Regions from separate parts of the Brumicola blandensis genome, predicted to be linked through region 2. Evidence: predicted binding sites of a transcription regulator. Region 2 holds the regulator's gene; the other holds the start of a gene.
The links. Region 2 encodes sigma-54, which starts transcription at its own class of promoters, with help from an activator protein. Its sites were predicted from a motif close to GTTGGCACGNNNNTNGNNT; they were not measured.
Positions count from the first base shown of each region.

Region 1: the regulator sigma-54 is predicted to act here: its motif matches at 9,406-9,424, upstream of glnK (P-II family nitrogen regulator).

Region 1 covers NZ_JAVRIE010000002.1:408,006-423,605, forward strand. The annotation lists gene RM544_RS07020 (lytic murein transglycosylase) at 1-1,185, opposite strand, end outside; gene RM544_RS07025 (polyhydroxyalkanoate depolymerase) at 1,419-2,636, opposite strand; gene RM544_RS07030 (phasin family protein) at 2,834-3,184, opposite strand; gene phaP (TIGR01841 family phasin) at 3,236-3,976, opposite strand; gene phaR (polyhydroxyalkanoate synthesis repressor PhaR) at 4,150-4,617, opposite strand; gene RM544_RS07045 (PHA/PHB synthase family protein) at 4,704-6,491, opposite strand; gene RM544_RS07050 (hypothetical protein) at 6,551-6,784, opposite strand; gene mrcB (penicillin-binding protein 1B) at 6,960-9,290, shown strand; gene glnK (P-II family nitrogen regulator) at 9,474-9,812, shown strand; gene amt (ammonium transporter) at 9,844-11,160, shown strand; gene RM544_RS07070 (sulfite exporter TauE/SafE family protein) at 11,479-12,297, shown strand; gene RM544_RS07075 (pyridoxal phosphate-dependent aminotransferase) at 12,328-13,494, shown strand; gene RM544_RS07080 (diguanylate cyclase) at 13,502-15,142, opposite strand; gene RM544_RS07085 (bifunctional metallophosphatase/5'-nucleotidase) at 15,139-15,600, opposite strand, start outside.
Region 2 covers NZ_JAVRIE010000007.1:229,530-245,129, forward strand. The annotation lists gene RM544_RS16215 (DegQ family serine endoprotease) at 1-560, shown strand, start outside; gene RM544_RS16220 (trypsin-like peptidase domain-containing protein) at 732-1,805, shown strand; gene murA (UDP-N-acetylglucosamine 1-carboxyvinyltransferase) at 1,831-3,093, opposite strand; gene RM544_RS16230 (BolA family protein) at 3,176-3,427, opposite strand; gene RM544_RS16235 (STAS domain-containing protein) at 3,440-3,754, opposite strand; gene RM544_RS16240 (ABC transporter substrate-binding protein) at 3,763-4,377, opposite strand; gene mlaD (outer membrane lipid asymmetry maintenance protein MlaD) at 4,451-4,939, opposite strand; gene mlaE (lipid asymmetry maintenance ABC transporter permease subunit MlaE) at 4,948-5,724, opposite strand; gene mlaF (phospholipid ABC transporter ATP-binding protein MlaF) at 5,721-6,524, opposite strand; gene RM544_RS16260 (calcium/sodium antiporter) at 7,063-8,019, shown strand; gene RM544_RS16265 (KpsF/GutQ family sugar-phosphate isomerase) at 8,112-9,074, shown strand; gene kdsC (3-deoxy-manno-octulosonate-8-phosphatase KdsC) at 9,074-9,628, shown strand; gene lptC (LPS export ABC transporter periplasmic protein LptC) at 9,625-10,188, shown strand; gene lptA (lipopolysaccharide transport periplasmic protein LptA) at 10,157-10,735, shown strand; gene lptB (LPS export ABC transporter ATP-binding protein) at 10,735-11,460, shown strand; gene RM544_RS16290 (RNA polymerase factor sigma-54) at 11,523-13,010, shown strand; gene hpf (ribosome hibernation promoting factor) at 13,035-13,322, shown strand; gene ptsN (PTS IIA-like nitrogen regulatory protein PtsN) at 13,339-13,782, shown strand; gene rapZ (RNase adapter RapZ) at 13,810-14,706, shown strand; gene RM544_RS16310 (HPr family phosphocarrier protein) at 14,703-14,975, shown strand; gene mgtE (magnesium transporter) at 15,120-15,600, shown strand, end outside.

The DNA.
Region 1 (15,600 bases), on a different contig from region 2:
CAAACCATGTTTAGCTTGGAACTGACTGATACCTGAGCGTGTCGCAGGACCAATAATGCCGTCAGCCCCGCCGACATCAATCCCAAGCGCGTTCAATTTTCGTTGCATATTTGCCATTTGTGAAACGCTGTAGCTAGGTAAGTCAGGGAGTGCTTTACTCAGCTCATCGTTACCCAAAATACGGTTTGCCAATTGACCCACTGCAATGCCGTAGAACTCAGAATTATTCCATCGCAGAATGACATCGAAGTTATGATATACCAAAAATGCAGGACCCTGATGGCCAGCGGGAATGATGAGTTTTGAGGGTATCGATGATTCCCCTAAGCTCTGGCCATTTGTTTTAGTCAGTGCCATTGCGGTCCAATGTGAGATTTCTTTCTTATCGCTTCCTAGCGTTGAATAATCAAATGCTTCTGGAAGTGTGACCTCTCTTCCCCAGCGCAGGCCAGGCTTCCAACCTAAGTTAGCGAGGAAGTTTGCGGCTGATGCTAGGGCGTCTTTTTCACTGTTCCAAAGGTCGATTTTTCCATCATCATCGCCATCGATGGCATATTTCATATACGCAGTCGGCATGAACTGAGTATGGCCCATTGCACCTGCCCATGAACCGATCATCTGTTCTTTATTGAGTGATTCGCGTTCCATCAGTTTCAATGCCAATATCAACTCACCGGTAAAGTATTCGCTTCTGCGAGGATCACAGGCGAGTGTTGCCAGGGAGTCTAGTGTAGACATCTTACCTTTGTAATTGCCAAAATTTGTTTCCAATCCCCAAAAGGCTAACAAATAATGACCTGGAATGCCGAATCGACGCGTCAACTCTTTTAGAAATTCATCGTGTTCTTTGAGTGCGGCTTTGCCTTTATCAATGCGCCAGTCGTTTACACGCTTGCTATAGTAACTCGGAAACGTCTGCACAAACTCAGGCTGATTTCGATCGTATTCAAGTACTTTTGGAATTTGTTTAAGTCTAGGGATTTCAGTTTGGATTAAATTAACACTGACCCCTTTTTCTTCTGCAGTGATGGCCAGTGTTTCTTTGCATTGTTCGAAGTCTATCGCTTCTGCGTTCTCATCGACGATAGTTTGTGCCATTGCGCCAAAACTAGACAGGCTGATTGCATTGGCGACGATGAAAATAGATAGGTAGTATTGAAGAGATTTATTGATGTTTTTCGTCATTCCTTTGGTCCACTGTGATTATGATTTGTATGAGGAGATATTGGTTCTCGAATCGGGTTTCAGCTTGTTTATGTGATAACTACCAATGACAATAAATTATCAGTAATTACCTTTTGTGACCATCAAAAAACAAAAAAGTGCATCACCCTATTTGGTAATGCACTGCTTTTACGAATTTTTATTGTTAATGAGCAAAGTAAATTCCTATTCCTTAACTCGTATTTCGCGTGAGCCTAGGAGTATTTATCGATAAATTCAGTGACGAGGGGACGAATGTTCTTTCGATACATCGAACCACTAAAAATACCGTAGTGCCCTGCTCCGGGTTGTAAATGATGTTTGCGCTTGTCTTTTGGTACATTAGTGCATAAATCTTGTGCCGCTTCAGTTTGGCCAATACCACAAATATCATCGTCAGCGCCTTCCACTGTCAGTAGTGCTGTATCTCTAATCGCACCAAAGTTGACGGGCTTACCTGCATAGGTAATTGTATTATTCGCTAATTCATTGTTCTTGAATACGCGTTCAATCGTTTCTAGGTAAAACTCTGCAGGCATATCGAGAACTGCCATGTATTCATCATAAAACGCTCTAAAACGATCTGCGTCTTCTTTTTCGCCAAACAACAGGTTTTGAAAATACATTTGATGCTTTTTCATGTGTGTTTGTTTGTTCATCGAAATAAAGCCGCCGAGTTGCATAAAGCCCGGATACACTTGACGGCCCTCACCAGGATAGCCTACTGGCACTTTCATAATGGCAACATTTTTGAACCATGTCATTGGGCGCTCATGTGAAAACTCATTCACTCGTGTTGGATTCTTTGTCGTGTCAATTGGCCCTGCCATCAATGTTAAGGATTTGGGCGTATTTGGATTTTTTTCTTCAGCCATCACTGCAGTGGCGATTAATGCTTGCACCGTCGGTTGGCAGATAGCAATCATGTGCGAGTTATCACCTAAATGGTTTAGGAACTCGATAAGGTAGCTTACATAGCAGTCGAAGGAGAAAGGGCCCGCTTCTAGAGGTACTTCACGAGCATCTAGCCAATCAGTAATATACACTTCATGTTCAGGCAGCAAAGCTTCAACCGTTCCTTTAAGCAGTGTGGCGTGATGCCCTGAAAGAGGCGCGACTAATAGCACTTTGTCTTTTGCAACCTGACCACTGCGATTGAAATGAATCAAGTTGCAAAAGGGTAGGTTCATAACGACTTCTTCATTGACGCTAATTGTTTTACCGTCTACGTCGACAGAATCTATGTTAAATCCGAGTTTGTCATAGCGCTGAGTCACTCTAATTGCTGTCTCTAGAGTAGCGCTGGCAATGCGGCCAGTCCAAGTATATGAAAAAGGATTGCTTGGGTGAGAGACAATGTCATTCATTAAGCCAAAGCCTTCACTCATTAGTTGACCACTGCGGGCCAAATAGTCATACGCTTGATAATTCATTTATTTTCCTCAGCTTCAGAATAGCACTTTGTATAATCATTTTAGGTAATATAAGTCTTTCTAACCTAGAGTGAGTATAGAAAGTGATTCTGTGGGATAAAAAAACTCCAATCACTAAGACCAAATGTATCCTTGCGATTGGAGCTTCGTTAACGATTTTCTTTATGCTGAAAGCAACAAAGATATAACGCTCTATTTTATTTTGCTGCAGCGGCTGCAGTCATTTTTGAGCTCAGCTCTTCGCTGATCCCTTTCATCATTTCGCCTGCTTTTGCTTGTGCGCCAGAAACGATAGTGTAAGTTTCCTTTGCAGCGTCTGTTACGGTTTCTTGTAAAGACTCTAAGTAAGCTTTTTGAGTTTCAGCAAGGCTCATTACGTCTTTTTGCTGGCTCGCTGTTTCAGCGAAAGAAACGCCACCACTCAATAGTGTAGAGAAAAGAGCATTTTGCTTTTCTGCTAATGCTTGAAGTGTAGACATGTTCAATGTTGCTAGTTCAGTTACTGGCTTCATCGACTCTTTAAGTTGTTCATTCATTTGTTCTAACATGATGTATCTCCGATTTAATTTAAAAAACTAATTACTTGGTCGCTGACTAACTTATTTAGTCGATTTTGTTGTCGTCGCGGTGGTTTTTGCGTCAACTTTACTACTCTTTACAGGCGCCGCTTTTGTTTTCGGCGTTGCTTTAACTTCATCTGCGCTTAAGTTGGCAACAGGCTTCGGTGCTGGTTTGACAGTAGCCTTTGGTGCCGTTGTTTTTGTTATCGTTTTTGCTGGCGCTTTCTTCGCTGCGGCTTTTGCTGGTTTTACAGCGGGCGCGGCCTTCGCTGGCGTCGTCTTAACTGTGTCTGCTTTTACTGGTGCAGATTTCACCTGAGCGCTATTTTTAGCAGGTGCTGTTTTTTTTGTGGCCGGTTTTGCTTTTGACGTAGTTGCTTTTTTAGCCGGTGTTACCTTTGATGGCGTCGCTGCCGTTACCGGCGCTGCTTGCATTTTTGCTACGGCAGCTTTGCTTGCTTCGCCTGCGCTTTCTAAACCTGTTTTCAGGGCATCAGCAAATTGCTGCGACACAGTATTCATCGTGCCATAGGTAGTTTTTGACGTACTTGTTAAGCGTTCTCTTACTGATTCGGCATACACTGATTGAGCAGCGAGTAGACCCTTTACTTCAGTTTGTTGAGACATCGTTTGTAACAGCTTTACACTGTCATCTAAAACACCTGACAAAAATTGAGTTTGTTGCTGAGAAACGGCTTCAAGTGCTTTCACATTAGCTGCAAATAAATCGCTAGCGGGTTGTGACGACTTTTTCATTTGTTCTGTAAATTGACCAAACATGACTTTTCCTCAATCTGATTTCGAATATTTATCGCTAATTGCTGCGCTGCAACATTTCGTATGTTCAAATAATAGTCAATTTGAGAAGAAGATCAAGGATTATTTTGTTGCAGTGCAACATTTTCTTGATCTAAATTAGGTTTGGACTGAGGAGCTTAAATCAACTAGCTGATTTAACTGTCTTTTTTGTTTTGAGGGTTCATGTTCCAAGCTGACATATTCTGTTCCATTATTTTTGAAAACATCCCGATCGGGCTGTTATCGACCATATTTTTCATCAAACCTTGGACTTTATCTTGCTGCTCAATAAACTGCACAATACTTTGTTCTAGGTACTGTCGAACGAATACTTCCATGTCGCTATCGTAGAAGCGGATAAGTTGTTTCAATAAAACATCAGTTAGCAATGACTGTTGTTCATTGGTTTCAGATTCGCTGATTATTTGAAGCAAGACCGACTTGGTTAGGTCTGCATCGGTTTTAGAATCGACAATTTTAAATTCAACACGGTCATTAATTAATACTTTGATAAAATCTAAGTTCACGTATTTGCTTTGTGAACTATCGTATAAACGCCTATTTGGATATTTTTTAATAACGACCAATGTAACCTCGACTCGATGAAAGATGGGGAGTATCAATACGCTAAATAGAGCGTACCTCTAAAGGTTAGCTTAGTTTCCGATAAAAAGCATGTTTTGAAATTGAATCAATGCGGAGGTTTGGACTATTCGCCCAAACGTTTCATCACATATGTGCCTGGTGCATCCATTAATGCAGGGTAATCCTTGTGCTGTCCAGGTATTGGTGCAGTGAGCTTTTTGCCTGAAAGTGGAGACAACCACGAATGCCAGTCAGGCCACCATGAGCCAGCGTGCTCTGTGGCGCCTTCGAACCATTCGTCAGGGCTCTCAGGTAAATCCTCATTGATCCAATGTGGATACTTGCCACCTTTGGTTGGATTGATAACACCGGCCAAGTGTCCAGAACCAGCTAAGACAAAGCGACTGTCACCTGAAACAAGTTTAGTTCCTTCATATGCCCCTTTCCAAAGTACAATATGGTCAGCAATAGTAGAGAGGAAATAGCATGGTACATCGATATTACCTAGGTCGATACTTACGCCGTCAATAACTATAGCACCTGGGTCCTTGAGTTTGTTTTCCCAGTAAGTCGTGCGTAAGTATTGCTTGAAACATGCTGCGGGGATGTTTGTTGAGTCACTATTCCAATGCAGAATGTCGAAAGGAGCAGGATCTTTTCCTTTCAAATAATTGTCGATGAAGAACGACCAGAACAAGCTGTTCTCACGAAGTAAGCTGAAGCTCATACCGATAATTCGACCATCGAAGACGCCTTTAATATCTGCGTTCTGTTCAATCATCGGTAGCATGTCTTCTGAGAAATAATTAGCAACTTCGCCAGGTTCACTGAAGTCCAACAGCGTGGTTAAAAATGTCAGGGAATTAACTGATTCATCCTTCAGCCCTCTCAGATAGGCAACTGTCATGGCAGAGAGAGTGCCACCCACACAAAAGCCCGTTAAATTCACTTTCTTTTGTTTGGTAATCGTTTTGATCTGTTCAATTGCAGCGATAGGCCCTTTGCGCATGTAATCAACAAAGTCGTTATCTGCTAGTTCGGCTTCAGGGTTTACCCATGAAATCATAAATACAGAATAGCCCGCATCCAATAATCCCCGCACCATCGACTTCTTCTCGTCCAAATCGAGCACATAATATTTGTTGATAAAGGGTGGGGTGATCAGCATTGGGGTCTGATGATGTTGTTTGTGCAGAGGAGCGTAATGAATGAGTTGCATTAATTCATTTTGATATACAATTTTTCCAGGTGTATTCGCTAAGTTCTCGCCCAATACAAAACCACTACTGTCAGTTTGACGCATTTTAAAAGCTTCTAGTGGACTTTTCTCCAAGTCCTCCAAGAAGTTTTGCATCCCTTTTACTAAGTTTTGTCCTTTGCTCTTTAATACTTCTTCACACACTTCAGGATTCGTTAGTACAAAGTTTGTGGGGGAAAGGGAGTTCACGTACTGACGAGTAAAGAACTTCGCTTGTTTCTCGGCTTTCTCATCAGCAAATTCAATGGCGTCAATCATGCTGCTGAGCAAATCTGAATTCGCTAAGTAAGATTCCTTTATATAGTGGAATACAGGGTTTTCGTTCCAATCGCCATGCGCAAAGCGTTTGTCTTTCGATTGTTCTGCTACTTTGGTTTGTAAGGCTTCACCCATCATCGCCTTTGAAGCTTCCTGCCATAACTCAGCTTGTTTTTGCATGTAGTGCATTTGCTGTTGGATAAGCTTGTTTGAATCAACTTTAATATCGCCATTTAACAGAGCACCCAGTTTTTGTGGGTCGAATAAACTTTGCATATCAACAGAACCACCCTCAGCATTTTGGGCTGAGCGGGCAAGCACTTCTTGCGCCATGGTATTGAAGACAGCCGCGTACTTTTCGATATAGGCGAGTACTTCTTTTTCATCCGTTCCCATCTGTGTTCTCCATTTGCCGAGTGAGTGTTAACGCTTTATCTTTTATTGTACTTAAATGGTTATTTGTTATTCGAGGCCAAGAATGACTCCATCATTTTTTGATAGGCGCTGAAGCCTGTTATGCCACTTTCCAATGACGGTTTGATGAAAGTTTCAAAGGCTTTCTGAGGATCTTGGGCACATTGTTTGGCCATATCCTCGGTAATGTCTGCATGTAACTGGCTAAAGTCGGGGAGTCCGAATATTTCACGCGCCTCTGCTGGGCTCAAATCTAGCTCGATTTTCACTTTCATAAACACCTCATTTAGACAAATCAGTTTACTGGCGAACTTTTAGCCTATGCCGCTGCCCTAATAAAGTCTATAGTTTTCGACCATGGTATTAAGCTAAAATACAGCGGACTCAACAAAAATAACAAGTTAATCATGACGAGTCTTTGCGCTAAATCACTAAGAGAAGTTAAGTTCATTGAAGATCAAAGAGATACCCTTACTCCCATTTAGATGGCTGAAGCGGCACTTCTGGAAGCTGTTTATTGTTTCTTTCGCTGCACTCGCTGCCTATTTTGTCTACATCGATGCGCAGGTGAAGCACCGGTTTGATGGAAATAAATGGCAAGTGCCTGCACAAATATTCGCTCGCCCTTTAGTGCTGCAGGAAAAACTCGAAATCAGCAAAGCTGAGGTAATGGATGAGTTACGACTTTTAGGCTATCGCAAAGTGGCTACAGCAAAATCCACTGGCGAATATCACGTGCATGCTGATCAGTTGCGTATTAAGCGCCGTTCTTTTCACTATCCTCAAGGCTTTGAGCCTGAAAGAGATATTCGCATAGTATGGGAAGGAAGTCGTATTTCGACGATCCAATTTATGTCTGATGGTGATTCGAATGGCCGTAATCGTCAGGTTGCTATGACACGTTTAGAGCCGTGGCTGGTGTCTCGTCTTGTAAAGGGTCTTGATGAGGATCGAATGTTAGTTGGTGCTGATGATATACCACCGCTCCTGCAGCAGGCACTGGTCATTGTGGAAGACCGAGATTTCTACGAGCATCATGGTATTGCGCCTACTTCTATCTTGCGCGCTTTTTTTGCCAATATCACTGCTGGACGCACGGTACAGGGCGGTAGCACTTTAACGCAGCAGTTAGCAAAAAACTTCTTCCTCACACGAGAGCGGTCTTATGTGCGCAAAGCGAAAGAAGCAGTCATGGCCTTGGTCATCGACTTTCGATATAGCAAAGAACAGATTCTAAACGCATATATAAATGAAGTGTTTTTGGGGCAGAATGGGGCCGTCGCAGTGCATGGTTTTGGCCTAGCGAGTCATTTCTATTTTGACAAGCCATTGCCAGAGTTATCCGTCCCGGAAATTGCCACGCTGGTAGGCTTAGTTAAAGGTCCTTCTTATTACGAACCAAATAAATATAGCGAACGCGCACTTGAGCGCCGTAACTTAGTCCTTCGTTTATTATTCGAGGCAAATGAAATAGATAGAAGTGATTATGAAGGTTACGTATCTACACCGCTAAATATCAATAGCAGCAAGAGTTTAGCTAGTGGCAAGCATCCAGCTTTTATGGATAAGGTGAGAGACGAACTTTACCAAGTGGTGAATCGGCCTTCAGAAAGATTATCCGGTGTTAAGGTTTATACGACGCTTGATATCAATGCCCAGCGTCGCGCAGAAGCAGCCTTGCAAGAAAAAGTTAAAGAGATCAGCGAACAGCGAAAGCAAACAGAATTGGAAGCCGCGATGGTGGTGTCCGATATACGCTCGGGTGAGATAAGAGCAATTGTGGGAGGCAAGAATACTAGCTTCAGCGGCTTCAATCGGGCTTTGAACGCTTATCGCCCCATCGGTTCATTGGTTAAACCCGCGGTATATTTAACGGCCTTAGAAGACTCAAGCAACTACAACTTAGCAACTATGTTAGAGGACACGCCTGTTAAGATGCGAAGCACAGGTGGAAAGTATTGGGAGCCCCTGAATGCCGATAAGCAATTTCGAGGACAAGTTGCGTTGATTGAAGCCTTAAGTAAGTCGTATAACGTGCCCACGGTTCGCTTAGGCATGGCATTAGGCTTGGATGAAGTAGCTTACACGATCAATCGTTTAGGTGTAGAGAAGGACATTGAATTAGTGCCCGCTTTGACGCTAGGCGCTATTGACCTATCACCTTTACAGGTCAATCAAATGTATCAAACTATTGCGAACAATGGTGTTTTCAATGAGTTACACAGCCTAACAGCAGTCACGTCTAACGAAAACGCGTTGTTGTATTTACGTGATGTAGACAGTGAAAATCGCATTGACGAGTCAGCTACTTACCTCATTAACTATGCTTTGCACAAAGTGACTTTAGAAGGCACCGGAAAAGCCATTCGACAAAACTTTCCTACAGTCAACATGGCGGGCAAGACTGGCACAACAAATGATTATCGAGATAGCTGGTTTGCAGGATTTGATCGCAATCTCGTCAGTAGCGTTTGGATGGGTGCTGACGAAAACTCGCCGGTGAATTTGTCTGGAGCCAGCGGTGCAATGCAAATCTACATTGCGTTTCAGCATCGACAATCACCTAAAAATCTATCGAGAAGATTCCCGCAAGGCTTAGGTATTGCGCATTTTGACGCAAGTACGGGTGAACTCTCAGCACCAGGTTGCGGCGAGATTATAAGTGTGCCGGCTATTTTGAGTGCTTTACCTTCACACTCCATGCCCTGCAATGGCAAGCAAGCGCCGGCGAAAGTCAAAGAGAAAAAACGAAGCCTCTGGGACCGTTTGTTCGGAGAATAAAACCACATTGCTCCTTACTGGGGCGATAATTTAAAAATGCACCATAAGGGTGCGTTTTTTGTATCTAAATATGTCTCTCATCTCATCATCTGTTTGAAAAATATAACTTTTATTTGTTGGCATTGCTCTTGAATAGCAAATCTTAATTGCAGGTATTACTAATGAAAAAAGCAGGAGCACATCATGAAACTAGTCACCGCAATCATTAAGCCTTTTAAGCTTGATGATGTTCGTGAAGCCATCTCAGAGATTGGCATCGACGGTTTGACCGTAACTGAAGTAAAAGGTTTTGGTCGCCAAAAAGGTCACACCGAGCTATATCGTGGCGCAGAATACCAAGTTGATTTTCTTCCGAAAGTGAAACTTGAGATTGCTGTGAATGACGACCAAGTAGAGCGCCTAGTTGAGGCAATCGTTGGTGCAGCGAAAACTGGCAAAATTGGTGACGGAAAAGTATTCGTCTATGACTTAGAGCAAGCAGTACGTATTCGTACTGGTGAAGCAGACGCAGACGCACTATAAAGTAGCGCAGTTAGATAATCGGAGTACAAAAATGGAAATCACATTCGAACTTGGGTATGCACTAGATACCTTTTATTTCTTAATCTGCGGCGCACTTGTTATGTGGATGGCTGCAGGTTTTACTATGTTAGAAGCGGGTCTTGTACGCGCTAAAAACACCACAGAAATTTTAACCAAGAACGTGTCGCTATATGCAATATCGTGCATCATGTACATGATTTGTGGTTATAGCATCATGTACGGCGGTGACGATTTTAGTTTCTTCCTTAAAGATATCACTGGCGATGGTGTAACTGGCGCAGAAGAGCCTGCAGGTTACGCGCCTTCAGCTGATTTCTTCTTCCAGGTTGTTTTCGTTGCAACAGCAATGTCTATCGTATCGGGTGCCGTTGCTGAGCGTATGAAGCTTTGGGCTTTCTTAGCGTTTGCAGTTGTGCTTACCGCAGTAATCTATCCAATGTCTGGTTCTTGGACTTGGGGTGGGGCTGATGTCTTTGGTATGTTTAATCTTGGTGCTCCTGTACCAGAAGATGCAGCCGCAGATTGGATGCCAGCATTTAGATTCTCAGATTTTGCAGGTTCAGGTATTGTTCATATGGCCGGCGCGGCAGCAGCTTTGGCGGGTGTTTTGGTACTTGGAGCTCGTAAAGGTAAATATGGAAAAGATGGCAAAGCCAATGCGATTCCAGGTGCTAACTTACCATTAGCAACCTTAGGTACATTCATCCTATGGATGGGTTGGTTTGGTTTTAATGGTGGCTCTGTGCTTGCGACCGCTAGTGTTGATAGCGCAAACTCTGTTGCAGTCGTGTTCATGAATACGAACATGGCGGCTGCAGGTGGCTTAGTTGCTGCACTATTGTTAGCTCGTATATTGTTTGGTAAAGCTGACTTAACCATGGCGCTAAACGGCGCATTGGCTGGTCTGGTGGCCATTACTGCTGAACCTTCAACACCAACTGCTTTACAAGCAACCTTATTCGGTGCTTTAGGTGGTGCGTTGGTAGTAGGAAGTATCCTTGCGCTTGATAAGCTTAAAATTGATGATCCAGTCGGTGCTATCTCTGTGCATGGTACTGTCGGTTTACTTGGTCTATTGCTAGTTCCGATTACTAACCCACTTACTGTTGATGTTGTCGCTGGTGAAACCGGTGGTGCCACGTTTGTTGGGCAATTGGTTGGCGCACTCACTATCTTTGTTTGGGTATTCGTTACTAGCCTAGTCGTTTGGTTAGCTCTGAAAGCTATCATGGGCATCCGTGTAAGCGAAGAAGAAGAATACGACGGTGTTGATATCAGCGAGTGTGGTTTGGAAGCCTATCCAGATTTCACCAGCGGTCGTTCATAAGACAGCTAAAAGGAGTTGGCTAAGGATCGCCAACTCTTATCAGGGAAACACATGGACGTAGTAAGGATGCACCCATTGGTGTGAAAATAAAAACAAATACATACCAATAGTTAATGTCACATTAACGCAAAACCCCAGCTTACTGAGTAGACTGGGGTTTTTTGTTTTGCACAAAAAATCAGCAAGCCCTACCCAGTTCAGTGCATTTCATAAACATGAAAATTTGTATCTGCATGATTAATATACATAATTATTCTGGCACTAATTCTGCTTTTGTTACCTTATTCTACATAAATAGCGATAACGGTTTAACGTGTGATGGAAATAGATATCGTTTTATTTGTAGCGACCCTCTTACTGGCTGGCGCCATAGCAGGAATCACGTCAGGTTTATTTGGTAATGGCGGTGGATTTGTTGTGGTACCAGTGCTGCTAGCTGTTTTTCCGCTTTTTTCTGAATCTAGTGTAGACATTATGCGGGTTGCGGTGGGTACATCTTTAGCATCAATTGTCATCTCCAGTGCGCGCTCGGTGCAAGCGCATAAACGCAAAGGCGCAGTTGACTTCGACGTTTTAAAGGCATGGACAGGATGGCTCATCGTGGGCGTTATTTTTGGTCTAGTGATAGCGTCATCTACAACAAGTGAGGTTTTGGTCTTTGTATTTGCCAGTGGCGTTTTACTTTATTCGATTTATTTCCTATTTCCACACATGTTTGTTTTCCGGTCTGCCTCTTTATCCATGCCAACAGGGTTTATGCGGGCAGGCCTAGTCACTTTTTTGGGAGGATTCTCTGCGTTGCTGGGGATCGGTGGTGGCACTATAACCGTGATGACAATGACGATATGTGGCAGACAAGTCCATCAATCTATCGCAACTGCAGCGGGAGTGGGCTTTATCATTGGCCTGCCAGGAGCGCTCGGATTTTTATTCATGGGGCAGGGCTCAGAAAACCTACCCTATGGCACACTCGGCTACGTCAATATACCAGCCCTTATTTCGATTAGTTTGGCTTCTATTGTAACCGCACCACTTGGCGCTCAGCTGGCACATAGCCTGAACGAGTTTCATTTGAAACGCTTGTTTGGCTTGTATTTGGTAGTGGTTGCTCTTTCTATGTTTTACAAAGTTATTTGAACTAACTTACTCAATAAAAAAGGTGAAGGAATGAATGATAGTATAAGTAGACGTTTGTTTTTAAGAGGTTCGGTAGCAACGGCAACGGCGTTAATTGCGGGCGCCTGTGCCAGCAGCAATGTTTATGCACTGTCCACGAATAGCGAAAAGTTAGGCTTACATTATGGACCAAAGCTTGGTATTGCTAAACTTGATTCAAATGAGAATCCATATGGTCCCAGTAAAGCGGCTCTAGAACAAATGGCTTTGGCGAGTGCGAAAGGAGCTTATTATGCGAGCGAGCCATATCGTTACCTTGTTTCTATGATTGCGGAAAAGAATAGCCTTAGTCCTAAAAATATTTCTCTCAGCTCCGGATCTAGCGGTGTATTGACGTATGCGGCTATCGCGGCATCTCAAACTGGCAAGATATTAGGTCCAGATTTGTTCTGGGATACGACAGCTAGAGCGCCGGAGAGGGCCGGTGGAGGCAAGATAAAACGTATTGCTAAAACAAGTGATCTTAGCATTGATCTAGATGCCTTATATGCTGCAATTGACGACGATGTAGCAATGGTTCAAGTAACGAATCCAAATAACCCTACGGGCATGCTTACTGATGCAAGGAAGCTTAGAGAGTTTTGTATAAAAGCTTCGAAGAAGACCTTGGTATTAGTAGATGAAGCATATAATGAAGTGACGGATATGCCAGCTGAAAACTCAATGGTGTCGTTGGTCAGAGAAGGCTACAACGTGGTTATCGCTAAAACATTTTCAAAACTATATGGTTTGGCGGGTATGCGAGTGGGTTATATGATGGCGCCTGAAGCGTTGGTAGAGCAAATTACTCGATTTGGACTAGGAGGCTATGCAATGAATCAAGCTGGCCTCGCGGCGGCAATTGCAAGCTATAATGACGAAGCGTTCCTGAAAATGTCTAAGTCAAAAATTATTGAAGGCCGAGAGATGGTAAACGATGCTGTCAAATCAAATGGACTATATGCTTTACCTTCACAAACCAGTTTTGTATTTGTCGACTTGGGTCAAGGCAATGCTGATATCTTTCGTGAAAGAATGGCACAACAAAATGTGCTAATACGCGGGATATATCAAGACTACAAAAACTGGTCTAGGGTTAGTATGGGCTTGCTGGAAGATGTCCAAAAATATGTCGATGCATTGCCAAGAGCACTAGAGGAAACACTTCGTTCAACATAATAGTCACTTATAAACGAGAAACTTGAACGGCATTGCGTCCTTTGCTCTTAACTCGATATAAGGCGATATCTGCTTCTTTAAGCATAAACTGAGGGCTAATCGAGCTCACTTCGGTATTGCGGATAGTCGCACCACCAATACTGATAGTAATGTGCTCTGCAACACTGCTACTTTTATGTGGTTCTTTAAGCGTTTCTATTGCTAACCTAAGGTCCTCAGCAACCTTACAAGCACCCTCATGATCACAGTTGGGCAACAGACAGACAAATTCTTCGCCGCCATAACGCGCTATTAAATCGACTTCTCTTTTGAGACTTTGTTTGAGCGTAGTGGCGACGGCTATGAGGGCTTCGTCACCTTTGATATGGCCATATTCATCGTTATACATCTTAAAAAAATCAACATCGATGAGGAGAATTGACAGTGCTTGTTTGTTTCGTTTTGCTAAATCGAAAGTGTTTAGGAATAGTTTATCGAACGCACGACGGTTGGCTATTTTGGTTAAGCCGTCTTGCATGGCCAACTGAGAAAGCTCTTTCTTTTGCTGCTCAATGGTGTCGACATAACTGTCGAAGGTAAGTGCAATATCGCTGATTTCATCTTTTAATTTGGTGTTTAAAAATTTTCTATCAAACTGAGATACATAGTTGTTGAGGCCTATTAAGCGGACGATGACTCGCTGTCTTAATTGCCACGCAATAAAACCAAACAATACAATACAGATAAACACAAAGAAGCCTAATAGACGAATTTGCAAGTCGATAGTTTCTTTTTCATTTTGGGCATTTGCTAGAATTTTTTTATTGATGACCGCACTTTTAAAGTTCAATGCTCGAGCAAAATCACTCACTAGCTTTTCTGTAAAATTCCCCCTACCAGTGGTTCGTCCTTTTATTCGAAGCTGCTTTACACGGAGGTTTATTAAACCCTGTTCGCCAAGAACGATGTCTTGAAAGTCTGCATTCAATGTAGACAATCTCTCTCCAAGATACGCAGGTTGTATCGTTTGAATGTAAGCATACTTGTTTCTGATTTTCTGACTAGATTTGCGAATTTGATTGAGTTTATCAGCACTCATTAGGTTGGCCGACATGATGGTCAGTTGGGAGAATTCTTCAAACCACGATGACGAAGATGTGCCAGTTGCCTTTGATATCGTGGCCGACAATGCTTTTGCCTCGTCAAATAAGGCATACAATTTACGCTCAACATCACTGGCTTTTTGATTTGTTTCCAAACGAAGTGTCACTAAGTCGTCAAGTTCATCTAGTTCAAATTTGATTGCTTCATATTCTTTTAACACTACCTCATCGAGCTTTGCAGCGCGCAATTGTTCTTCGATCTGATTGAGCTCGCTCTGTATTTTTTTATTCGCAATCCGCAAGGCGGGGTGGCTATCTGCGGTAGATAGCTTTTCAGTATAGAAAACTAACCTTTCACTGCGATTCGCAATACTATCGAACGATATGATTGTCGGTATTGAATCAAGTAGTGAGGATTCTAAGGCTGCTCTAAAGGTATTTAATTGATAGTAAACCGAGATCGTTAGAGACAAGAAAATGAGGAACAAAACACTGAAAGCACTTGTGAACACTTTGTTTAATGAAAAGCGTTTCTGAGATTTATTGTGTTTTTTAGCTGATATCACTGTTCAGCACCTTTTAGCTTAGCCGCGTTGACTATACGGTTCTGCTTCTCAACACTGATCACCTTTGTTTGTAAAATTGAATACAACACTAGGTCTGACAAGATAATCCGCTCATTCTGTGAGTTTTCAATAAGCTGACCATTAGCAAATTCAGTGTATCCGTCGCCTCCGTTATACAGATAGTCAGTGGTAGCGAGGGTATATAATTTGTCTGCTTGGATCTCTTCTCCTTGAATCTTGATGCTAAGCATTCGACTGTTAGCAGGTCTTGAGCTATCGAAAATTATCTCTGCACCGCTCAATTGAGGGAACCTTCCTTTATTGTAGTCAAATTCAGAAACACTCAGTTCTAAGGCTTCTAGTAGATCCTGACCCAATATTTGTACTGTGACGATCCCCGCTCTAAAAGGGAGTTCGCTGACTAAGTTCTTTCGTGTAAAAACATGAGATGGAGCATA
Region 2 (15,600 bases):
TGGGTAGAGACGTTGACGCAGGTATCGCAGAAGCGATGCGCTCCAAGAGTAATAAAGGTGCATTTATTGAGGAAGTTGTGGCTGAATCTGCAGCTGCTAAAGCAGGCCTAAGTGCTGGCGATATCATTACTGAAATTAATGGCAACACACTTTCTAGTTTTGATGAGCTAAGAGCAAAAGTCGGAAGCATGGGTGCTGGTGCAGAAGTTGATTTAACCATCGTTCGCGATGGCGAAGAACAAGTGGTCGAAGTCACTCTTGGCGATGCTGGTATTACACCAGAGGTTGCGAAAGAAATGCACCCCGCATTTGAAGGTAGTGAACTCAATAATGGCCAAGATAATGCCGGCAATGCAGGTGTTGTTGTCACTAATGTAGAGGTACGTTCTCCAGCAGCCCGCATTGGTTTAAAGGATGACGACGTGATCATCGGTTTAAATCGCCAACGAGTAAACAATGTTGCTGACTTACGTCGCCTTATTGAGGCCAACGAAGGCAATGTTATGGCCTTAAATGTGAAACGAGGTAGTTCTACAATCTACGTTGTTATCCGACAGTAATCGTCATATAAATCGTAAAGGAGGTAGGTGCATACATGGGCTTACCTCCTTTTTTCATGGTTATTTCGAATAAAAACCGTTACTTAAGCTCCCCACCTAATCATTATTGGCTATATTAAGCGCATTTTGTTTGTTATTATTCGCGCATTCAAACACGTAAACCAGTGAATCATGTCAACATTGCAACGCTTTTTCATCGCGCTATTAAAACCTATTATTCTTGGGTTAACAGTTGCCGCTATTTTGTTGATTTTCATTCCTGAGTTTAGACAAGGTAGCGGCTTAAATGTGAAGTGGTTGAAGACCTCTGACAAAGCCCCAGAACGTGTTACCTACTATGAAGCTATTAGTCGTAGCGCACCCGCCGTTGTCAATATATACAGTGTCAGTATAGATAATCGAAACTCCATTTTCCGTAATCGTCCTAGCGAACGAACAAACCGCGGCTCTGGCGTAATCATGAATGAAGAAGGTTACTTGCTGACTTGTTATCATGTTATTAGAGAAGCCGATACCATTTACGTTCTGATACAAGACGGCAGGTCACTCGAAGCTCAAATTATCGGTTACGATACAATTACAGATTTAGCGGTGCTGAAAGTAGATGCCGATGACTTGCATGTCATGCCTCAGATACCAAAAACAGATGTTCGCGTTGGCGATGTGGTTATGGCTATCGGTAACCCTTTAGATTTGGGTCAAACAATTACGCAAGGAATCGTCAGTCGCACAGACCGCACTAACAATTTAGCTAACTATTTCGGTTTTATCCAAACAGATGCGGTGCTCAACCCTGGCAGCTCAGGTGGCGCCTTAATCGATAGTAATGGCTACTTAATGGGTATTACAAATGCAGAGTTTAAACGTATTGATAGAAACAGTCGCACGATTACTGAAGTAGATGGTGTTAATTTCGCAGTTCCCTATGAGCTAGCAAAACGCGTCATGGATGAAATCATCGTTTCAGGCACAGTCACCAGAGGCGAATTAGGATTCTCAGGAAATGTAGAACTTGGTAGTTCAGGTATGACTGTCACGCAAGTTGTTAGCGGGGGGCCTGCAGATCAAGCAGGCTTGCGTGTGGATGATGTCGTATTGTCCGTCAACGGAATTGCATTGAGTAATGCCAGTAAAGCCTTGGAGTTTGTCTCTGAAACAATGCCAGGTACTCAGCTTCAATTAGAAGTGAGTAGGAACAACCAAATCATCATTATGACCGTGACGGTTGGCGCCCTAGCTTCTTAAGCAAGCGGCGCTGTCTGTAGAAATATTATTCCGAAACCCGCTTAATATTAGCGCCTAAGCCACTTAGCTTATGCTCTATTGCTTCGTAACCACGGTCTAAGTGATATATCCTATTAACCGTTGTTTCACCTTCAGCAACTAAACCCGCAATAACTAGGCTAGCCGAGGCTCTTAAGTCAGTCGCCATAACTTGTGCACCGGTTAGTTGAGAATTACCTTTCGATAAAGCACTATTGCCCTCTAATTCAATATGAGCCCCCATCCTTTGGAGTTCAGGCACATGCATAAAGCGATTTTCAAAGATAGTTTCTGTGATCACGCCCGACCCTTCTGCTACCGAGTTGAGTGTCATAAACTGGGCCTGCATATCTGTTGGAAAACCTGGGTGAGGCACTGTCTTTAATTTCACCGCTTTGGGTGCCCGACCTTCCATATCCAACTCAATCCAGTCTTCGCCTACTTTAATGCTCGCACCAGCTTGTTCTAACTTGCTTAATACGGCGTCTAAAGTAGCTGGCGCTGCATGTTCACATCTCACACTGCCACGACTGACTGCTGCAGCGACCAAGAATGTGCCGGTTTCAATTCTGTCAGGTAGCACTGAATAGTGACAGCCTTGTAGATGTTTAACACCGGTAATTTTAATGCTGTCATTGCCCGCCCCTTCGATTTTAGCGCCCATGCTGTTTAGACAATTAGCTAGATCGACAATCTCAGGTTCTCTTGCTGCGTTTTCTAAAATTGTTTCACCATCAGCAAGCGATGCAGCCATCATTAAGTTTTCAGTTGCACCGACACTTACCATGTCCATGAATATGCGTGCGCCTCTTAAACGACCATCGACTTCCGCGCGAATATAGCCTTCTTCAACCTCAATTTTAGCGCCCATCTTTTCAAGGCCTGATAGATGAAGATTGACAGGTCTGGCACCTATCGCACAGCCGCCTGGCAACGATACATTTGCTTTACCATGTTTAGCCAATAGTGGACCTAAGACCAAAATAGATGCGCGCATCGTGCGCACTAGGTCATACGAAGCAGTAACACTATTTAATTGGCTAGCATCAATTTCAACATGATTTTTGGCTACTTGGTTGACGCTTGCACCGAAATCTTTTAACAAGAGCAAAGTCGTATTAATATCTCGTAAAGCGGGAACGTTCTCAAATGAGCAAGTAGAATCAGCAAGTAGACTTGCGATCAACAAAGGTAGTGCGGCGTTTTTAGCGCCTGATATAGTGACCGAACCTGATAATGGCGGGCTTTTCTTGATGACCAACTTGTCCACGGGTACTCTCTTATTCGTTTTTCTTATTAATATTATTAGTGCTTTTGATTACTTTTATACAGCGAGTTATCACTAATCAAAGTTAAGAGTGGAACATCTTTTCGCGCTTCCACTGCTCAGTTGTAAAGGTTTTAATCGTGATTGCATGCATTGTGCCGTCTGCTATTTTGTCGGACAGCGGCTTATAAATCAGTTGCTGTTTCTTTACGCGGGTCATGGTATCAAATCGGTCATCGACCGCAATGATCTGATAATGAGAGCCTTCGCTTTTCACTTTTACATCATTTAGCGAAAGTTCGCCTTTCAATAGATCCGCAATTTCTTCGTTTGTCATTCTATTCTCTGTTTACTCTATTAACTGTTCAGCGTTGCTTAACTTCGCCAACTCTATCAGCTTCGCAGGGGAGTTTTGAATGGTAACATCAACGCCGTGTTGTTTTAAATCTCGTTTCAAATTAATTAGCCAAGCGAGTCCAGCACTGTCGCCTCTGACCACGTCAGCAAGGTCAACTCGCAGCTTGCTCGCTTTTTGTAGACGCGCTTTATCTTTAGATGATGCCATCAACCAATAATCTTTGCTGAGCGTTAATTGATCAATATCGCCGCTGATGATTAAGCTAAGGTTTTGTGTTTCTTCACATGTCTGTAGATTTGCTTGCATTTGATGTTTTACTTTTCTTCAAGAACGATCGGTTGCTCAATACTTTCACGCATCAACTCAATCACTCGATCGATACCGTCCTGTCTCAACACCGACTCAAACTCGCTGCGCTTACTGGACAATAAACTGATGCCTTCAGCAACCATATCATAAGCTTGCCATTCGTTTGACTTTCTATCTTTGCGCACCTTGAAAGCCACTTTGATGTCAGGTCTCTCATCGTCTTTAATAACCGCACGAACAGTTACATCAGAACGCCCGTCAAAATCGATAGCTGGCGCAAATTCAACGAATTGATCATCATAGTAACCCAATGCTACTGCATAGCTGGTAATTAAGTATTCACGAAAAACTGATACAAACTCAAGAAGCTTTTCTCTCGGTACCTTTTGAGCGTATTTGCCCAAAACCTTGAAGGCTGAAAAACGGTAGTCGATATAAGGTAGCAACTCTTCTTCCATCACTTTACGCAAGAGTTCAGGGTCTTGCTTAATCGCATCCTTCTCTTTTTTCATGCGTTCAAAAGTTAAACCAGCCACTTCTTGGATCATTAAGTAGGGGTCGTCTTGCTTTGCCGCATGGGCACTAGATGCTGTCAATATGACCATCATCGCAGTCAACATTGTTAATAAGTACTTAAAACGACTATATGTTTTCACTTTCACACTCTTCCCCTTCTGCACACTGCGAGATTAATTATTCTGAATCTTTACCAAATAAGAATTGACCAATCAGGTCTTCCAATACCAAGGCTGATTTGGTATCTACGATAAACTGCGTTTCACCCTCTTTATCACCGAGGTAAATCGGATCTTCACCTGGGAAAATAAAGCCTGGTGTTAGACCCACATACTGCTCACCAAGTAAACCAGCGGTTAAAATGGATACCGAACTCGTTTCTGGAAAGGTCTGTGCATATTCGTCAGATATTTCCATTACGACAACAGGAATGAGCTCTTGTTCATCTAAATAGATACGAGAGACTCTGCCCACCACAACGCCACCGACTTTTACCGATGAGCGCGGTTTCAAACCACCAATGTTGTCAAACTTTGCATTGACGACATATGCTTCACCGCCTCCGCTCATTCCCTTATTGGCTACTTGTAATGCTAAAAGTAATGTTGCGGCTATCGCCAAGGCAACGAAAATACCTACCATTAATTCTGTTTTCTTGCTTGTCATCTCAATTCCTAATTAATTCCAAACATCAGTGCTGTTAGCACAAAATCTAATCCCAACACTGCGAGTGATGAAAACACCACAGTTTCGGTTGTTGCTTTGCTTATTCCTTCAGAAGTAGGAATTGCGTCATAGCCTTTGTAAAGAGCTATCCACACCACGACCAAAGCAAACACAATACTTTTTATTACGCCATTTATAACGTCTTTGTCCCATTCGACCGTGGCTTGCATTATTGACCAGTAGCTACCTGAATCAACGCCTAACCAATCTACCCCAACCAAATGACCGCCAAGAATACCAACGGCGCTGAATATTAGCGCGAGCAAGGGCATTGAAATAACACCCGCCCAAAAACGAGGACTGATTATACGGCGGAGCGGGTCAACAGCCATCATTTCCAAACTACTGAGCTGCTCGGTTGCTTTCATCAAGCCTATTTCAGCAGTCAGTGCCGAGCCTGCTCGCCCAGCAAATAGCAAGGCCGTCACAACCGGACCTAACTCTCTTAACAATGACAGAGCGACCATGGGGCCGAGACTGCCTTCGGCGCCATAATTGACCAAAATAGTGTAGCCCTGCAACGCCATTACCATGCCGATAAACAAACCAGATACAATAATAATTAACAAGCTTTGCACGCCAACGACGTATATTTGCTGAATAATCAAAGGAATGTTTTTCAATCGAGGTAAGGCAAACAAGCCACCCCAAAGCATCAACGAGGCATTTCCTATCGCACTCAAGCGGGATAAGGTTCCTGCCCCTAAATTGATTAGCCAATTCATTCCTTGCCTCCTAGGAAAGATGTTTCCATTGACTCAGAAGGGAAATGAAATGGGACAGGCCCATCGGCATTACCTTGTAAAAACTGCTGCACCAGCTCTGATTTAGATTCACGGATTTCGGAAGGCGTACCAGCACCAATTATCCGTTTATCAGCAAGAATATAGGCGTAATCTGCGATAGAAAGCACCTCATTGACGTCGTGAGTAACCACAATGCTAGTCAACCCCAAGGCAGAATTTAATTCTTTAATCAGCTTCACCAATACGCCCATTGAAATAGGATCTTGGCCTGCGAAAGGTTCGTCGTACATGATGAGTTCTGGATCGAGTGCGATAGCTCTTGCCAACGCCGCTCTTCTAGCCATACCGCCAGATAGCTCGCTAGGCATCAAATGTGCAGCGCCTCGCAAGCCAACGGCTTCTAATTTTAATAATACGATTGTCTCGATGATTGCCTCGGAGAGCTTGGTGTGTTCTCGGAGAGGAAATGCAACGTTGTCAAACACCGATATATTTGTAAACAGAGCACCGCTTTGAAATAGCATGCTCATTTTTCTGCGCACGTCATATAATCGTTTGCGGCTCATCTGATGAATATTTTCATCTTGAAACAACACTTCACCGCTTTCCGGGGTCAATTGGCCTCCGATCAACTTCAAAAGAGTCGTTTTACCAATACCACTAGGTCCCATGACCGCGGTAATTGCACCCTTTTGCACCTGCATCGAGATGCTATCGTAGATAACACGTTCGCCGCGCTCAAAATGCATTTTGTTAATATCAACTAAAATGTCTGACATTCTGTGTTCTTTATTCCTATTTTGTCTTGCATCTTAGCTGCATCCTTACATCGCTCTTACCGAGCTTTACGTTGTACAGAACACACAGCATGCATATAAAAATTGTATTAATTTTGCTGTTAACTACACTTTAACTGAGCAACCCACTTAAGGATTCGCTGATACCCTAGTAAAGACGAGTAATAGCGCTAAAAAGTTCATAAAATGAAGATTAACAAAGTTTAATGACTCTAAGCTGAACAAGACCATCAATTTCGACATTTTCTTCACATAAAAGGCTTTTATTTTCAAATTTCCCTAAGGAATCTTGAAAAACCTGCGATGTAGCCCTAAATTATAGCGTAATAAGGACAGCTATGTGGTTATAATTTTCGGTTTTTCAAGGCGATTAATAGTATTTATTCGTAACAAAATTTATAAATTGTAATGAAAACTTACAAAAAGTAGCCAAAGCCCATTTTGTTTTAGACATTTTAGTGTCAAATGGCCCTACTTTTTGCGACAATAGAAAAACTACTTAGAAGAGACTACTTACTCAGTGTTAATACAAATTGTTATATTTTTAATAGGCTTAGCAGTACTAAGTTGGAGTGCTGACAAGTTTGTTTACGGTGCCTCAGCATTAGCCAAGAACTTCGGCGTGTCGCCAATGATGATTGGTTTGACGATTGTCGCGATGGGCTCTAGCGCACCAGAAATTGTTGTTTCAGCCACTGCCTCGATTAATGGTAATCCCAACACTGCGGTAGGGAACGCCTTAGGCTCTAATATTACAAACATTGCTTTGGTTTTGGGCATTACAGCGCTTATTAAGCCTCTGCTTGTATCTTCTACCACGCTCAAGCGTGAACTCCCCGTCTTATTGCTAGTCACATTATTTGCTGTGTACTTTCTATCCGACAGTTATTTAAGCCCTGTTGAAGGCATTATCTTAATCACCATGTTTGTCATTGTATTAGGCGGAATGGCTTGGCTATCGTTTAAAGTCGATAAGAACGATCCTCTGATTGCTGAAACAGAAGACGAGATTCCAAATAACGTTCCGACAGTCAATGCGGTAACGTGGGTGATTGTTGGCTTAGTCATGTTGCCCCTTAGTGCGCACTTTTTAGTAGAAAGTGCCGTGTTTATTGCGCGCCATTTTGGTGTGAGTGATTTGGTTATTGGTCTCACCATCATTGCTTTAGGAACGAGCTTACCAGAACTTGCTGCAAGTATTGCCGGTGTGAGAAAGGGTGAAGATGATTTAGCCTTAGGCAACATCATCGGCTCGAACATATTTAATATTTTGGCTGTTCTCGCAATGCCAGGCTTGATAGCACCTGGGCTATTGGATGCCGACGCTTCAAGTCGAGACTCCTACGTTATGCTTGGCCTAACGATATTGTTATTTGTATTTTGCTTTAATCTGCGTGGTACACGACAGATCAATCGCTATGAAGGCGGTATTTTTGTGCTAGCGTTTTTAGCGTATCAATACTGGCTTTTCGCATAAAGTAACAGTTTAAACAGAATCTTGTGTTGTTCATGCCAGATTCAGGCATCGGTATTTATAGTCCTAAATAGGACAAAAGAAACGAGAAGATAATGAGCTTTTTGCAAACCGCAAATAAAGTATTCGAAAATGAAATTGCCGCTTTGACGCGCTTGCAAGGCCGACTCGACGAAAAATTTAATCAAGCTTGTGAGCTTATGTTGCATTGCGACGGAAAAGTCGTCGTCTGTGGTATGGGCAAATCGGGCCATATCGGTAACAAGATAGCAGCAACACTAGCTAGCACCGGGACTCCTTCATTCTTCATGCATCCAGGTGAAGCCAACCATGGCGATTTGGGTATGCTGGCCTCTGGCGATGTATTTATCGGTATTTCTAACTCTGGCGAAACGCAAGAACTCACCAGTCTACTTCCCGTCATCAAACGCAAAGGCATCCCGACGATTGCCATTACGAATAATGATGCCAGCTCACTTGCAAAGCATGCTGACGTCGCTCTCAACATACAAGTCACCAAAGAGGCTTGTTCTCTTGGTTTAGCACCAACCACAAGCACTACCTCAACCTTAGTACTTGGCGATGCACTGGCAGTTGCCTTACTCGAAGCTAAAGGGTTTACCGCTGACGACTTTGCCCTCTCTCATCCTGGAGGCTCTTTAGGCAAACGTTTGTTGCTAACAGTTGACGATATAATGGCACGAGATGACGAATTGCCTATCGTCTTAGAAACTGCCTCGGTCACCGAAGCGCTATTCGAGATATCTAACAAAGGCTTGGGGATGACTGGCGTTGTAGATGCTCAACAACAATTATTGGGTGTATTCACTGATGGTGACTTACGCAGAGCCTTAGATAAACATATCGACATTCATCACTCAATAGTTACTGAAGTAATGACCAAAGGCAGTATTACGATTGAACAGCATAAGTTAGCGGTGGATGCATTAAACGTTATGCAGCAACATAAAATCAATGCCTTGTTCGTTGTTGATGCTGACAGACACCCCGTGGGCGCGATTAAAATGCACACCTTGTTAAAAGCCGGAGTGGTGTAATGGCTAAAGTAAATACATTGTACGGACAGATAGACCAAAGCCTCATGAACAAATTTGCCAACATCAGGCTACTCGTATGTGACGTGGATGGTGTTTTCTCTGATGGTACGATTTTGTTGGGCAATCAAGGTGAAGAGCTAAAAGCATTTAACACCAAAGACGGATATGGCATCAAAGCACTCTCTAAAGTGGGTGTCGATGTAGCCGTAATTACTGGGCGGCAGTCGCAAATTGTTGCGAACCGTATGCAAGCCTTGAATGTGAAACACATTATGCAGAATCGGGAAGATAAGCAAGTCGCGATTAAGGAGTTGATTCGTGATTATGGATATACGAATTCTCAAATTGCGAGTGTCGGCGATGACATGCCCGACACAGGTATGTTTTTAGAAAGTGAAATTGGCATCGCAGTTGCTGATGCCCATCCAATGGTGAAGCAAAAGGCAACTTTTTGTACCAGCTTAGACGGTGGGCGTGGTGCTGTTCGTGAAATTTGTGATTTAATATTACAAGCAAAAGGAAAGCTGGAAGAAATCCATGGGGCTAGTGTATGAATCGACTAGCGCTCAGTATCATCCTTATTTTCAGTGCCGCACTTGCGCTGTACGTACCCATTTGGATGGAAGAAGAAGAACAAGTTGAGGTGAGCGATAAAGACGCGGCACTCGTGCCTAACTATCAGGCCCTAAATTTACGCAGTAAAATATTTGATAAAGATGGTCAGCTCACTCATCAAGTCAGTGCCGCAAAAATGGAACACTATGACCTACTTGAATATGTAAACTTTGAGCAGCCTGAATACACTATCTACTTAGCCGAGACCGGCGAGAGTTGGCAACTTGTCGCAAGTGAAGGAACGTTTTATGACAACAATCGACTAGAGCTTGCCTCGGATGTTGTGATCAGTAGTCAACAAACTAACGACTACATACAAACCATTTCTACTGACTACATTTCTTTTAGTTTAGACACTCAAGAATTGTCTTCAGATCAACCAGTCGCTATATCTGGTTCGAATTTTACGATTAATAGTATTGGGTTTAGCGCAAATCTAGAAACCCAACAATACGAGTTAAAAAAACATGTTGAAACTGAATACTTACCTACTCGCTAGTTGCTTAACGCTAGGTTTAGCGTTTTCGAGCACAGCGCAGGAAATCATTCAAAAGAGTGATTTTGAGCAACCCATTAGACTTGAGTCTGAAAATACCTTTGCCGATAGTAAAGAGAAAGTGCTGTTTTACGAGGGTAACGTCAAGATTACTCAAGGTAGCTTAAAAATTAGCGCCGATAAAATGGAAGTGATAGGCACCAATGGGGCTGGGCGTGAAATTTTTATTGCCACCGGCAAACCTGCTTCTTATATCCAACAATTGGCCGACGGCAGCATGGTCGAAGCCCGTGCGAATGAAATCAAATACATTAAAGCTGACCGCACCATTTCTTTGAAAGGCAATGCACAACTTCTGCAGAATGCCTTTACGATTGAAGGTGATTCAATTATTTTTGATATGCAAAAAGAACAGGTGCTGGCCAACACAAATGAGAAAAGTAACACGCCTACCGTGACAATTTTCAGTCCAGATACGATTCAGAAAACCAAAGACACCTTGAAAAATAAAGCAGAAGACGCAGATAAGAAGCAAGAGGACGATCAATAGTGAGTAAACTCGTTGCCAATCATCTCGCCAAGTCATACAAAGCTAGGCAAGTCGTTAGAGACGTCAGTATTGAGGTATCCACAGGCCAAATCGTTGGCTTGTTAGGCCCCAATGGCGCCGGTAAAACCACTACTTTTTACATGATCGTTGGGCTCGTACCTATCGATAAAGGTGAAATTTTCATTGATCAGCTAGATTTATCAATTCAGCCCATGCATGAGAGAGCAAGACACGGTATCGGTTATTTACCGCAAGAAGCTTCGATTTTCCGGAAACTAACGGTATATGAAAATCTAATGGCTATTTTGCAAACGAGAAAAGAACTCACAAAAGACCAGCGCGAGCAACAAGCCGATGATTTAATGGATGAATTTAATGTGAATCATATTCGAAACAATCTTGGGATGAGTTTGTCAGGCGGGGAGCGGCGTAGAGTCGAGATCGCGCGAGCTTTAGCAGCAAATCCTAAATTTATTTTGCTCGATGAACCCTTCGCCGGTGTTGACCCAATTTCTGTTAATGATATAAAGAAGATAATACAACAATTAAAAGAACGTGATATTGGTGTATTAATAACTGACCACAATGTTCGAGAAACCCTCGATGTTTGTGAACAAGCGTATATAGTAAGTCATGGCGAACTAATCGCCTCAGGCAGTGCTGAGGAAGTTCTCAGTAACCAAAAAGTGCGAGATGTTTATCTCGGTGAACAATTTGTCTTATAGGTATTCCGTATCATGTTTAGAATTCGGCACGTCTCGCCGTTAACATTAGGTCAAGGGCATCAATGAAGCCTTCATTGCAGTTAAAATTCAGTCAACAACTTACGATGACGCCTCAGTTGCAGCAGGCGATCAAGCTATTACAGTTATCTACGCTAGACCTGCAACAAGAAATCCAAGAAGCGCTTGACTCAAATCCCTTATTGGAAATTGATGAAAGTGAACACAATAATGACAAGCAGTCAGAAGAGAATAGTGCAAACGATAGAGAGCAAGCTGATTCTAGCGACCTCAATTCGGCAAATTCTGACAACATCGATAGTCATGACGCCTTAGAAAACAATCAACTCACTGATGATTTACCGATCGACAGTTCATGGGAAGAATACCTCAGTTCGTCTTCTGCACCAGCAACGATGACAGGTGGCTCAAGCCCCGACGACGACTACGTCTTTCAAGGTGAGACCTCAGAAAATATCCAAGACCACTTAATCTGGCAGATGGAATTAACGCCCTTCTCTGATATTGACCGTTCTATCGCTATCGCAATTATCGACAGTATCGACGAATCAGGCTATTTAACCGTCAGTTGCGAAGACATTTTGGATAGCTTACAAAACGAAGAGATTGAGCTTGATGAAGTGGAATGTGTTTTAAAACGCATTCAAATGTTTGACCCTATTGGCTCTGGGTCCCGCTCACCTCAAGAATGCTTGCTGGTGCAACTCAATCAGTTTGCTCCCGACACACCTTGGGTCGCTGAAACTAAACATTTGCTAAGCGAACACAGTGATTTACTAAGTAGTAAAGACTACCGCACTTTAATGCGTAAAACGAAGTTGAAAGAAGACCAACTGCGTGAAGTGATGCGTCTGCTACAAACACTCAATCCCCGTCCTGGGAGTGAGATAGCAACCAAAGAGCCGGAATATGTCATTCCAGATGTCACTGTGCTCAAGAAAAACGGTCGCTGGGTTGTTGAATTAAATAATGATTCACTGCCGCCATTAGTGGTTAATCAAGAGTATGCGGCCTTAAGTAAAAGTACAAAAAATTCGAACGATTCCCAATTTATTAAGTCTCATTTACAAGAGGCGAAATGGTTTATCAAAAGTTTAGAAAGCCGCAACGAAACACTCCTAAAGGTGTCTCATTGTATTGTGCAGCAACAAATGGGCTTTTTTGAACACGGCCCAGAAATGATGAAACCGATGGTACTAAATGACGTAGCTGAAATGGTGGATATGCACGAATCGACTATATCTCGAGTTACCACACAAAAGTATATGCACACGCCACGTGGCATTTATGAGTTAAAGTACTTTTTCTCTAGCCATGTTTCTACTGAGTCTGGAGGAGAGTGTTCATCTACTGCGATAAGAGCATTAATTAAGAAGTTAGTGGCTGCAGAGTTACCTAGCAAGCCATTAAGTGATAGCAAGATTGCGCAATTGTTAGCTGATCAAGGTATTCAAGTTGCACGGCGGACAATTGCGAAATATCGAGAGTCTCTCTCGATTCCCCCGTCGAACCAAAGAAAAAGTCTTTTATAAGACGACATTAGAGGACGTAACATTATGCAAATTAATCTAACAGGTCACCACGTAGATATTACAGATTCACTCAGAGCATATGTCGATACTAAGTTTGAGAAGTTAGAACGACACTTCGACCATATCAGCAACGTACACGTGGTGTTAAACGTCGAAAAGCTGAGCCAAAAAGCAGAAGCTACTGTGCATTTAAAGGGTGACGTTGTTCACGCAAATGCCGAGCATAATGACATGTATGCAGCCATTGATGGCCTTATCGATAAACTAGACAGACAGGTTATTAAACACAAGGAAAAACTAAAGCGACACTAGTTGCTTAAGAGTTAATATGATCATATCTGATATCATTTCTTTAGACCGCACTGAATGTGCGGTCGATTGTCACAGTAAAAAAAGAATTTTCGAAGTCATCAGCGAGATTGCGGCCAGAGAAAACCCATCATTAGCACTTGGCGATATACTCGCGAGTATAGTGAGCCGAGAAAAAATGGGCAGCACAGGTATTGGAAATGGCATTGCCATTCCTCATGGCCGTATCGACGGCATAGACGATATCGTAGCTGTTGTCGTCACGAGTGAAGAACCTATCGACTTTGACGCTATAGACGACAGACCCGTTGATATTTTCTTTGCACTATTAGTACCATCAGAGCAAACAGAAGAGCATCTTCAGACACTTTCTTCTATTGCACAAAAACTCAGTGATAAAGAAATCGTGAAAACGATTAGAAAAGCCACAAGTAAAGACCAAATAATCGCAGCGCTAGCATAACCAAAACCTAGAATAAGGGGCTCATCATTGAATCTAATCATCATTAGCGGACGCTCCGGTTCAGGCAAATCAATAGCATTGCGCGCCCTAGAAGACTTGGGCTACTACTGCGTAGACAATATTCCGGTCAGCTTACTCCCCACGCTAACGCATACCTTGGCCGATGAGAATGAAAAAGTAGCCGTTAGCATCGACGTACGAAACATTCCCAAAATGGCTAACGAAGTGTCTGAAATTGTCGACTTCTTACCAGATATTTGGGAAGTGACTATTTTATATCTGGATGCAAGTGACGATGTACTTATCAAACGCTATAGTGAGACGCGCCGCTTACATCCCTTGTTCAAACTGAACAAATCATTGTCGGAATCGATTGAGGCTGAGCGTGAAATCCTCGTGCCAGTATCAGAAAAAGCAGACTTGCATATCAATACCGATAATTTATCGCTACATGAGCTCTCTGAACTCATTAGAGAGCGCGTATTAGGGAAGAAGAGCACTAACCTCGTTATCGTCTTTGAGTCCTTTGGTTTTAAATACGGTATACCAAAAGATGCTGATTATGTGTTTGATGCCCGTTTTCTGCCCAACCCGCACTGGGAACCCGATCTTAAACCTCTGACTGGCTTAGATGGCCCTGTACAAGTATTCCTTGGCGGCCAACCTCTAGTGACCAAGTTCATTTGGCAAATCCAAAATCTTATTAGTACTTGGTTACCGCATTTAGAGCGTAATAATCGAAGTTACGTGACTGTTGCGATCGGCTGTACTGGTGGCCAACATCGCTCAGTTTTTGTGGCCGAGTCATTGTGTAGCAGTTTCCGTTCTAGCCACGGTGACGTGCAAGTGAGACACCGCGAGTTGAAAATCATTAAAGCGCTTGAAAATAAGCCTGAAGATGGCGACGAGGCTACTCGGCTATGACTCTTGAAAAACAACTTACCATCGTTAACAAGCTAGGTTTACACGCCAGAGCTGCAACACAGTTAGCCAAGCTTGCCAATCAGTTTGAATCCTCTATCACCCTTCATCAAGGCGATAAAGAAGCGTTTGCCAATAGTGTTTTAGCCTTGATGATGCTTGAAAGCAGTCAAGGCAAACAGGTTCTGCTGCGTTGCGATGGTCCAGACGCACAAGAAGCCATGGATGCTATCGCTAGCCTTATCGTAAACCGCTTTAACGAAGATGAATAAATTTCAATAAAATCAATAAGACAGATAACACTAATGAAAACTAGTGTTATACTTAGCGCATATTCGACCAAACTTAACATAGACAGTCCTGTATAGAGTGGCAACTCAGCCTCAATCTCTTTACAAAGACGACGAAAGGGTCTTATGGCGGAAACAGTAGAATCAAGCAACGTACAAAGTCAACTGGACTCGATTAGCCAATCACTAAGCGACGGTACCTTTGTGCAAGTCAGAAAACTACTGCATGATTTGCCATCCAGTGACGTTGCTTTACTACTTGAGTCCAGCCCCCTAAAAACGCGTAAAGAACTCTGGGAGCTATTAGACGCTGATTTTCATGGTGAAGTCCTCGAAGAATTATCAGAAGATGTCAGAAACGGTATTATCTCGAAGATGGTGCCATCAAGCGTTGTTGATGCGCTTGAAGACATGGATACCGATGACTTAGCTGAAACATTAAGTACCCTGCCCGATACTGTCCTGCAAAGCATCCTCAAGTCAATGGATGCGCAAGATAGACAACGTGCCGAGAAAGCACTCTCATACGGTGAGGATACCGCCGGCTTTATCATGAATACCGATACCATCACTTTGCGTCCTGACGTAACCGTTGATGTTGTATTAC